3 regions of the Bradyrhizobium sp. USDA 3397 genome follow, and region 3 is predicted to be linked to each of the others. Evidence: predicted binding sites of a transcription regulator. Region 3 holds the regulator's gene; each other region holds the start of a gene.
The links. Region 3 encodes PhoB, which activates phosphate uptake and scavenging genes when phosphate is short. Its sites were predicted from a motif close to TGTCATNNANCTGTCAT; they were not measured.

Region 1 (3,273 bases), 5.0 Mb from region 3:
GCTCGATCAGCGCGGTGACTGATTTGCCGGCTTCGGCCGCTTCGGCCAGCGCGCGCACGATCGGTGAATTGTTGGAGGTGCGGTAGAGCGTCTGCTTGATCGCAACGACGTCGGGGTCGCGCGTGGCCTGCTGCAGGAATTGCACGACGACGTCGAACGACTCGTAGGGATGGTGGACGATGAGGTCCTTTTGCCGGATCGCGGCGAAGATGTCGCCGCCATGCTCGCGCACGCGTTCGGGGTGGCGCGGCACGTAAGGGGTGAATTCGAGGTCGGGCCGGTCGAGGCGGGTGAGCTGCGAGAGCTCGTTCATCGCCTGCACGCCGTCGACCAGGAAGATCTCGTCGTCGGCGGCGGAGAGCGCGTGCTGCACGAAGCTGCGCAGCTGCTCCGGCATCTTGGCGTCGATCTCGAGCCGGATCACCGATCCGCGGCGGCGGCGCTTCAGCGCGGTCTCGAACAGGCGGACGAGATCTTCGGCCTCCTCCTCGATTTCGAGCTCGGAGTCGCGGATGATCCGGAAGGCGCCTTGGCCGTGCAGATTGTAGCCGGGGAACAGGCGGTTGATGAACAGGGCGGTGGCCTGCTCCAGCGAGATCAGGCGCACCGTGCCATCCGCTGGCAGGCGGATGAAGCGGTCGATCTTGCCGGGCATGCGGATCAGCGCGTTCATCTGCTTGCCGTCGGCGGCGCGCGTGAGCTGCAGCGCGATGGTGAAGCCGAGGCTCGGAATGAACGGGAAGGGGTGGGCCGGATCGATCGCGAGCGGGGTCAGGAGAGGGAACACGTTGTGGAGGAAGTAGTCCTCGATCCAGGTCCGTTCCGCCTTGCTGACGTCCTTGCCGTCCACCAGCACGATGCCGACCTCGGCCAACGTGGCGCGCAGGTCGCGCCAGATCGCCTGCTGGTCGGAGGCGAGCTGGGAGACGGTGCGGTTGATTAGCGCGAGCTGCTCGGACGGCGTCAGGCCGTCGGGGCTGCGCTCGGCGATGCCCTCGCGGACCTGGGCCTTGATGCCGGCGACGCGAACCATGAAGAACTCGTCGAGGTTATTCGCTGAAATCGACAGGAATCGCACCCGCTCCAGCACGGGGTGGCTCGGGTTGACCGATTCCTCCAGGACGCGGCGATTGAAATGCAGCCAGGACAGCTCGCGGTTGATGAACCGCTCGGGACTGGACGCGATGGCCGGAAGGCTCTCGGATTCCGGGGCTTTCTCTTTCGTTTCAACAGCTTGCGCAGAGTCCATCAGAAGTCGGTCCATCCAGTTCACCCCAATTGCGACTCAAGCGCAAAAATCGGCGGGAGCATGTGTTAGAGCGATGACGTTTCGATGACATTGATGTTCCGCCCCCGCGCCGCGTCAAGCGGACTTCGGGGAGGCCTGCGAGCCGGTCAGGCGTCCCGGAGCAGCTCGGCGGCCAGCGCCCGGGTGACGGGACGGCCGAGCCGCAGGGCTTCACTGTCGAGCAGCTCGACGGCCCGCCGGGCGGCGGCCGAGGACCGTTCCAGGCGCGTCGCGAGATAGCCGACCACGCTCTCGTCCACATTGAGCTGGCGGTCGGCGCAGAACTTGACGATGAGGCCGCGGAACAGCTGGTCGTCGGGCGGCATCAGCGCAACCGCCGGAACGGCCCGCAGGCGCGAGCGTAGGTCGCGAAGCTCGATGGGAAGCGCGGCCGGCGCCTCGCGGCCGGTGAACAGGACGTAGGCGCCGTCCTCGCGGGCGAGGTTCATCAGATGAAACAGGGCACGCTCGTCGAAGTCCCCAGCCTTGAGATCCTCGACCACCAGCGCGCCGGTGGCGAGCGCGCCGGGCACGTCCGTCGCGGTCAGCGCATTGCCGGTGGTCGAGCGGGCGCCAGCTTCCTCGGCCCAGATCGCGGCGAGATGGCTCTTGCCGCTTCCCTCCGGGCCCGCCAGCGACATGATCCGGTTCGGCCATTCCGGCCAACCGTCGATGAGGCCGAGACCGGCCGCATTGGCGGGGCCCTCGAGGAAGTTGTCCCGGCTGAGGCTCTCCGCATGCGGAAGCGCAAACGCCAATTGTCGGGGATGAACGCGGCCTGCCACGCTTGCTCTGCTCCATGCCGGCGCGCCGGCCCGCTTGTAGAGATTCGACTTGATGGTGCGGGACTTGGCCTTTTGCTGGGCCGCTTCCCCGCTCATTTGGCCTCGATCGTGCTCATGTGCCGCAGCCACTCGACGAGATAGAGCGACACGGAGGAGAGCGTGAAGACCGTGACGAGACCCATCAGGATGATATCATAAGGCGCGGGCTTGAAGCCGAAGGCAAGCGCCGCCAGCACCAAAGCTGCGAACGCTACTTGTGCCACCGTGTTGAGCTTGGAGACTTTCGACGGCTTCATCTCGACCGGCCGGTCGAACAGCCAGGACACGATCACGGCGGCGACAATCATGATGTCGCGCGAGACCACCAGGATCACGATCCAGCGCGGGATCGCGCCCCAGATGCCGAGCGCCATGTAGATCGAGACCAGCAGCGCTTTGTCGGCGAGCGGATCGAGCAGCGCGCCGAGCTCGCTCGTCATGTTGAAGCGCTTGGCCAAAAAGCCGTCCACGGCATCGCTGATGCCGGCGATCAGGAAGACGGCGAACGCCACCTCCATTTGGCTCGACACGATGGCCCAGACGATGATCGGGACCAGCATGATGCGGCCCAGGGTAATGATATTCGGAATACTCACGCAGCGCTTCCCGGCACCGGTTCTGACCTCAAATCCGGCCCGTGGCAGGCTGAACCGGTTGATATGTCTACATAGTATAGCGGGGAACGCCATGCGAGCCATTGCGCGTCCCCGGAATTCGACGTAACCAGCCGCAAACCCACTGGAAATCGGGCATGACCGACCGCAAAAACGGCCTCACTTACGCCGATTCAGGCGTCGATATCGACGCGGGCAACCGCCTGGTCGACCTGATCAAGCCGATGGTGCGCGCCACGGCGCGGCCGGGCGCCGATGCCGAGATCGGCGGCTTCGGCGGCCTGTTCGACCTCAAGGCGGCCGGCTTCAAGGACCCGGTCCTGGTGGCCGCGACCGACGGCGTCGGCACCAAGGTCAAGATCGCGATCGAGACCGGCCTGCATGGCGGCATCGGCATCGACCTCGTCGCCATGAGCGTCAACGACCTCGTGGTGCAGGGCGCCGAGCCGCTGTTTTTCCTGGACTATTTCGCCTGCGGCAAGCTCGACCCCGAGGCCACGGCCGCCATCGTCGCGGGCGTTGCGGAGGGATGCCGCGAATCCGGCTG
Region 2 (3,273 bases), 2.8 Mb from region 3:
GAAGGTGTTGGCGCCGTCCTCGACCGAACGGATCCGCCAAGTCGCCCCCGAGGCGGAGTTGCCGGCCCATTGATAGTCGAGCACGCCGGTCAGGCCGGCGATGGTGTCACCCATCCGGACCGCGTCGGCGGTGCCGTAGTTCGGCGCGGCGGAGGGGTTGTCGTTCGGATCGAAGCCATCGAGGTTGTTGATCGCCGCATTCTGGACGTTGAGGCCATCGTCATAGGTGATGGTGCGAGCACCAAGCTCGGCCAGATACGCCTGGTAGGCGGCGGCGTCGGGCGCGTTCTCCTGCGTGAACTGTTCGGGCCGTTCGCCCGCCACAAGCTTGATCTCGTTGAAACGGTCGAGATTGAACTGCTCGGTGACGGTCAGGGTCTCCGGAATCGTGACCAGCATGCCTTCATAGGCTTCAAGATCGGGCTGGTAGTCGCCGTCCTGGCTCAGCGTCGTGCCCATCGTCGGCAGGTCGATCTGCGTCGCCATCGTGTCAATGTCGGCCACCGCGCCGGCCTGAACGACCGAAATGCTGCTCGCGGTGAGCTCGGTCAGGCCGAAATATTCGCTGATCGAGCCGGTGACGCGGACCCGGTCGCCGATTTTGACGTCGGTGGCGCCGCCGTACACGAAGATCGCCTCGGAGGTCAGCAAGTTGCCGTCGGAATCGGTAGTCTCCTCCTGGAGATAGAAGCCGTTGAGATTGCGGCCGGCGTCGGCATCGCCGTTCTGGAAGTCGCCAACCACGATGGCTTCGACGGTCACAATCTGACCGACCATGGCGCTGCTGCCTCCGCTGCCCTGAATCGCGCTGATCTTGGTGATGCCGATGTCGTCATTGACGATGGTGCCGGTCGCCGTCGCAGCGCTGCCGATCGTGGTGGTCACGGCCGCCGAATTGGAAACGTTCTGCAGCGTCAGCGTGAAGCTCTCGTTCGCCTCATTGTCGGTGTCGCCGGCGACGGTAACGGTCACGACCGCGGAGGTCTCTCCCGCCGCGATGCTGCCGCTGAAGCTGACCGGCTCGCCGCCGACATAGTCGGCCGCATCGGTCTGTGCCGAAGCGATCGTTCCCGAGAACGCGACGTTGCCCGTGGTGCCGCCGCTGCGCTCAACGGTGAACTGAAAGACGGTCGGACCGCTGCTACCTTCGTCATGCGACACCGTAAGCGAATCCGGCGCGAATGCGACGTGCTGCATTTCGATCGCCGATTCGGACGAACTGGTGACGCGGATGTCGTCGATGCCGACCCACTCGTCATTGCCGACGGCGTTGGTGGTGAGAATGCGAACCTGGAGGTCGCTGCGGCCGTTGACGGCGTCAGGCAGCAGCAGATCGAACGGTGTCACCTGAGTCGCGGCACCGCCGGTGGTGACGTCAGCAGCGTAACCGCCGGGAACATTGGTCCACGGCCCACTCGAACCGAGCCGGTACTGCACGTTGATCTGCTGTGCAGAGTCGTCCGTGCTGGCGTCGAGGTCGCGTGCGTTGAAGCTCAGCCGGACATCCTTGCGGTCGGTGGCGTCGAGATGGATCACGAGGCCGGGGGCATCCGCACTGTTGGAACCGTTCAGCGCCACTGTCGGGTTGGCGATCTGGAACTCGGCCACACCGCCGTTGGTGATGGCGGTGTTGGTTTGGTTGGCGACGACGTCGACATCTCCTGACGACGGTCCGCTAGCCGTACGCGCGTCCACCCCGGTGGCCGAAACGACCTCGTTGCCGAGATAGCCGACGATCGATGCGACCCCCGACCAGTCATCGTTGGTCGTGACAAGGCCGGTATTGGACCAATCCTGCAGGAAATCGCCGTTCGCCAGGACATGAGGGTTTGTCGACATTTATGGCCACTCCAGCGCTTGAGAGAAGACGTCGCAGATCACCGCCTCACGGCATGCGCGAGGGCGTGGTCCAGACGGCCGATGGTTAACGTATCGTTACTGAGTTGATAGAACGCAGATGACAACAGATCGGTGACTGCTTCTTAACGGGCCGGTGAAGTCGCCACCCGAAGAGCCCCGCGAAGACCGAGAGAACCAACTACCAGCTTTGCGCGCGGAGGCGCGCTCGACCTCTCGGCCGGCGGCAGTTGCCAATGGGTCATCGCGTGACAGCTCAATCAGCCCGCCGCGAGGAGCGACCACGCCAGGTTCGATTGCCGGTCTGCGCGGCCGACTTTCGAACCAAGGCGGCGTTTCGCCGCAGAGCATCGCCGCCTCGTTGGAACCGCTCGCGTTTTCGTAGCGGTCGCTTTGTCATGCGCCTGACGTTGAACCTCGCTAACGAACGCCGACCGCATCCGACGGTGGCGGTCCGACGTCGTTTCTGAATTGAGTGTCATGAGCGCAGCAACGTCCTCCGCGTCGACTCCCGCGTCCGGCGATCTCGCGTCGGCCGCGATCGCCTCCTGCAGAACGGCCTTTTTGACGGTGGGACTGTTCTCGGCGGTGCTCAATCTGCTGATGCTCACCGGTTCGATCTACATGCTGCAGGTGTACGACCGGGTCATTCCATCGCACAGCATTCCGACCTTGATCGCGCTGTCGATCGCGGTGGCGGCGGCTTATGCGATGCAAGGGCTGTTCGATCTGTTGCGTCAGCGCATTCTGACCCGGATCGGATCGGCGCTGCACGCGGCGCTGTGGCAACCGGTCGTCTGCAATATCCTGCGCGGGCCGCTGCGCGGCGGCGCGAATCGCGGCCTGCAATTGTCGCACGATCTGGACTCGGTCCGGTCGTTCCTCTCCGGGCTCGGCCCGACCACCTTGTTCGACTTGCCGTGGATGCCACTGTATCTCGCCGGCTGCTTTCTCCTGCATCCTTATCTCGGCTGGACGCTGGTCGTGGGCGCGGTGCTGCTGTTCGGGATCGCGCTGCTCACCGAGGTGCTGACGCGGGCGCCGACCCGGGACGCCTCGCGTGCCGGCGCAATCCGCGGCGTCCAGCTTGAAGCGGGTCGGCGCAACGCCGAAATCGTGGCCGCGCTGGGCATGGAGCAGCGGTTGATCGACCGGATGGGCGCCGCCAACGAAGATCTCGTCGCCGCGCAGCAACGCAACGCGGACATCGCCGGATCGCTCGGCGCGTTATCAAAGACGCTGCGCTTCATGCTGCAATCGGCGCTGCTCGGCCTCGGCGCCTATCTGGTGATCGAGGGGCTGGCCAGCGGCGGCGTGATGATCGCCGCGTCGATCATGGGCAGCCGCGCGCTCGCGCCGGTGGAACTGGCGATCTCCATCTGGCGACCGTTCATCGGCGCGCGACAGGCGAGCCAA
Region 3 (3,273 bases):
CATCGCCTTCGGCATTCGTCTCTACGAGAAGATCTCCAAGTCCGAGATGGACGGCCGCGTCGAGAAGGCGCTGCGCGGCGGCGCGCTGTGGAACGAGGTCAAGGACAAGCTCAATGCCTCCGGCCTGTCGCTCTCCGGCGGCCAGCAGCAGCGCCTCTGCATCGCCCGCACCGTCGCGGTGCGGCCCGAGGTGATCTTGTTCGACGAGCCTTGCTCGGCGCTCGACCCGATCTCGACCGCCAAGGTCGAAGAGCTGATCCAGGAATTGTCCGAGAACTACACGATCGCGATCGTGACCCACAACATGCAGCAGGCGGCGCGCGTCTCCGACAAGACCGCCTTCATGTATCTCGGCGAGTTGATCGAGTTCGATGACACCAGCAAGATCTTCACGTCGCCGAGCGATCGGCGCACGCAGGATTACATCACCGGCCGGTTCGGCTGAGGAGACGGAACATGGGTTCTGAACATACCGTAAAGGCCTTCGACAGCGATCTTCAGGAGCTCACCCGCCTGGTCGCCGAGATGGGCGGCATCGCCGAACGCATGATCGTCGATTCCGTCGACGCGCTGATCCGCCGCGACGTCGCGCTCGGCCAGCGCGTCGTCACGACCGACGCCGAGCTCGACGCGCTGCAGAAGCGCATCGAGGAGCGCGCCGTTCTCACCATCGCCCGCCGCCAGCCGATGGCCGTCGACCTGCGCGAGATCGTCGGCGCCATGCGCGTTGCGACCGATCTCGAGCGCATCGGCGATCTCGCCAAGAACATGGGCAAGCGCGTCGCGGCGCTGGAGACGGATTTCCATCCGCTCAAGCTGTTCCGCGGCCTGGAGCACATGACCGACCTCGTGCAGCAGCAGGTCAAGTCGGTGCTGGACGCCTATGCCGCGCACGACCTGCCGGCGGCGATGGCAGTGTGGAAGGGCGACGAGGAAGTCGACGCCATCTGCACCTCGCTGTTCCGCGAGCTCCTCACCTACATGATGGAGGATCCGCGCAACATCTCGTTCTGCATCCACCTGATGTTCTGTGCCAAGAACATCGAGCGGATCGGCGATCACGCCACCAACATCGCCGAGACCGTGTTCTACATGATCGAGGGCCAGGCGATCACCGACAAGCGGCCGAAGGGCGACATGACGACCTTCGCCACGACGGTGCCGAACACCTGACGACTTAAGGAGCGACGACAACATGGGCGCACGCATTATGGTGGTTGAGGACGAGGAAGCTCTCACCGAGCTTCTTCGCTACAACCTCGAAGGCGACGGCTATGACGTCGAGACGGTGATGCGCGGCGATGACGCCGACACCCGCCTCAAGGAGCACATTCCCGATCTGATCGTGCTCGACTGGATGCTGCCGGGCCTGTCGGGCATCGAGCTGTGCCGGCGGCTTCGGACCCGCCCCGAGACCAAGCAGCTGCCGATCATCATGCTCACCGCGCGCGGCGAGGAGAGCGAGCGGGTGCGCGGGCTTGCGACCGGCGCGGATGATTACATCGTCAAGCCGTTCTCGGTGCCGGAGCTGCTTGCGCGCGTGAAGGGTCTGCTCAGGCGTGCGAGTCCCGAGCGCCTCGCCACCGTGCTCGCCTATGGCGATATCGAGCTCGACCGCGACAAGCGCCGCGTGGCGCGCTCAGGCCGGCCGATCGATCTCGGCCCGACCGAATATCGCCTGCTGGAGTTCTTCCTGGAGCATCCCGGCCGCGTGTTCTCGCGCGAGCAGCTGCTCGACAGCGTCTGGGGCCGCGACATTTACATCGACGAGCGCACCGTCGACGTCCATATCGGCCGCCTGCGCAAGCTGCTCAATCTCGGCCGCGAGCAGGACCCGATCCGCACCGTCCGCGGCGCCGGCTACGCGCTGGACGATCGCTTTGCGAAGGCTGAGCAGACATAAAGCGCCAGCGACAGCTGGTTTGGCGAACTGCGGCGCCGATCTCGACCGTCATCCCGGGGCGCGCGCAGCGCGAGCCCGGGATCTCAGCGCGAGCGCTCGCGCTCGCCGCGATCAACGATAGTACGTGGTCTGGCGAAGACTCGCAGTAACCATCTCGCGCAATCACCGCGCCCTGTGGTTATGGATCCCCGCTCCCCGTGCGCAATCGCGCACTAGGCGGGGATGACACCGAATAATTGGAGCCGTCATCGTGTGACGGCTGCTGTCCTGGCAATCAATGAAATCGCGAGCTCACCGCGTGCCCGGCTTCGGTGCTGCGCGACGGCGGTCCGCTGCGGGCTGATAGGCCACGCGCGAATGCTGGGCGCAGTAGGGCAGGCCTGAGAGCGCCTTGCCGCCGCAGAAGAAGAAATCCGGGCTCGATGGATCGCCGACCGGCCAGTGGCAGGTCGCCTCGTTCAATTCCAGCAGCGACAGCCGCTGGCTCATCGGCACCACGTTGTCGTAGGTAACCGGCTCGGCTTCCAACTCGACCTCGAAGGCCTGCGCCAGCGCGGTGTTGCCGCGCGCGACGGGGCGGGTCACCCGCATCATGTGCTGCGCGGGCCGTGCCTTGCGCGGCCGCGGCGCTGCCGATGAAGGGCTCTTGGCGCGGCCGGACAGGCCGAGCCGGTGCACCTTGCCGATCACGGCATTGCGGGTCACATTGCCGAGCTCCGCCGCGATCTGGCTGGCCGAAAGTCCGGCCTCCCAGAGCTTCTTCAGCTGCTCGACGCGATCATCGGACCAGGTCAAAACCGTCATTGCACCCTTTCCCTCGCTGCGCGCCTGCCATCCTGGGGCCTTCGCAGCGAATGCTTTAGCCTTGAAAAACCCGTGCCGTCAGAATCCCTTAAGGCTCGCCGGGCGCGCTCAAGACGCCCGAACGTTTACGCCGGTACATGAGGACTTCTGGGATCAGAACTGCTGCACGAGATGTCGTATCTGACAGTCCAAACGCTACAATATGGCGTGACTCCCGCGCAAGAGTCCGCCGACTCGCTTCCACATGTTCCGTGGTGAAAAACCCGCAAAATCGGCACCGCAAGACTACGGAATCAGCGTTTCGCGAGGCTTTCCGGGCGGCATTGACACCCGTCTTGCCAGGCATAAGATAGTGCCACGTGCCGCCCTTAAAAGGCGGCACGTTTCGTTTTCCGGGGCCGGTCGATGGTGCGTCGCGCAATGCATGCCCTCACACCGTCCGCAACATTCAAGTGACGTCATGACTAACAGCGCAGCGCCGCATTTGCTCCCCGTTTTCGCCAGGGCCGACCTCGGTTTCGAGCGCGGCGAAGGCTGCTGGCTGATCGCGACCAACGGCGATCGCT

Region 1: the regulator PhoB is predicted to act here: its motif matches at 1,323-1,339, upstream of ACVWYQ_RS02415 (RNA degradosome polyphosphate kinase).
Region 2: the regulator PhoB is predicted to act here: its motif matches at 1,961-1,977, upstream of ACVWYQ_RS12910 (ExeM/NucH family extracellular endonuclease).

The regions. Positions count from the first base shown of each region.
Region 1 is NZ_JBSSDS010000001.1:516,692-519,964, forward strand. It holds gene ACVWYQ_RS02415 (RNA degradosome polyphosphate kinase) at 1-1,249, opposite strand, end outside; gene ACVWYQ_RS02420 (P-loop NTPase family protein) at 1,396-2,073, opposite strand; gene ACVWYQ_RS02425 (CDP-alcohol phosphatidyltransferase family protein) at 2,166-2,708, opposite strand; gene purM (phosphoribosylformylglycinamidine cyclo-ligase) at 2,864-3,273, shown strand, end outside.
Region 2 is NZ_JBSSDS010000001.1:2,717,047-2,720,319, forward strand. It holds gene ACVWYQ_RS12910 (ExeM/NucH family extracellular endonuclease) at 1-1,839, opposite strand, end outside; gene ACVWYQ_RS12915 (type I secretion system permease/ATPase) at 2,338-3,273, shown strand, end outside.
Region 3 is NZ_JBSSDS010000001.1:5,532,811-5,536,083, forward strand. It holds gene pstB (phosphate ABC transporter ATP-binding protein PstB) at 1-445, shown strand, start outside; gene phoU (phosphate signaling complex protein PhoU) at 457-1,173, shown strand; gene phoB (phosphate regulon transcriptional regulator PhoB) at 1,196-1,903, shown strand; gene ACVWYQ_RS25515 (GcrA family cell cycle regulator) at 2,195-2,707, opposite strand; gene ACVWYQ_RS25520 (acetylornithine transaminase) at 3,168-3,273, shown strand, end outside.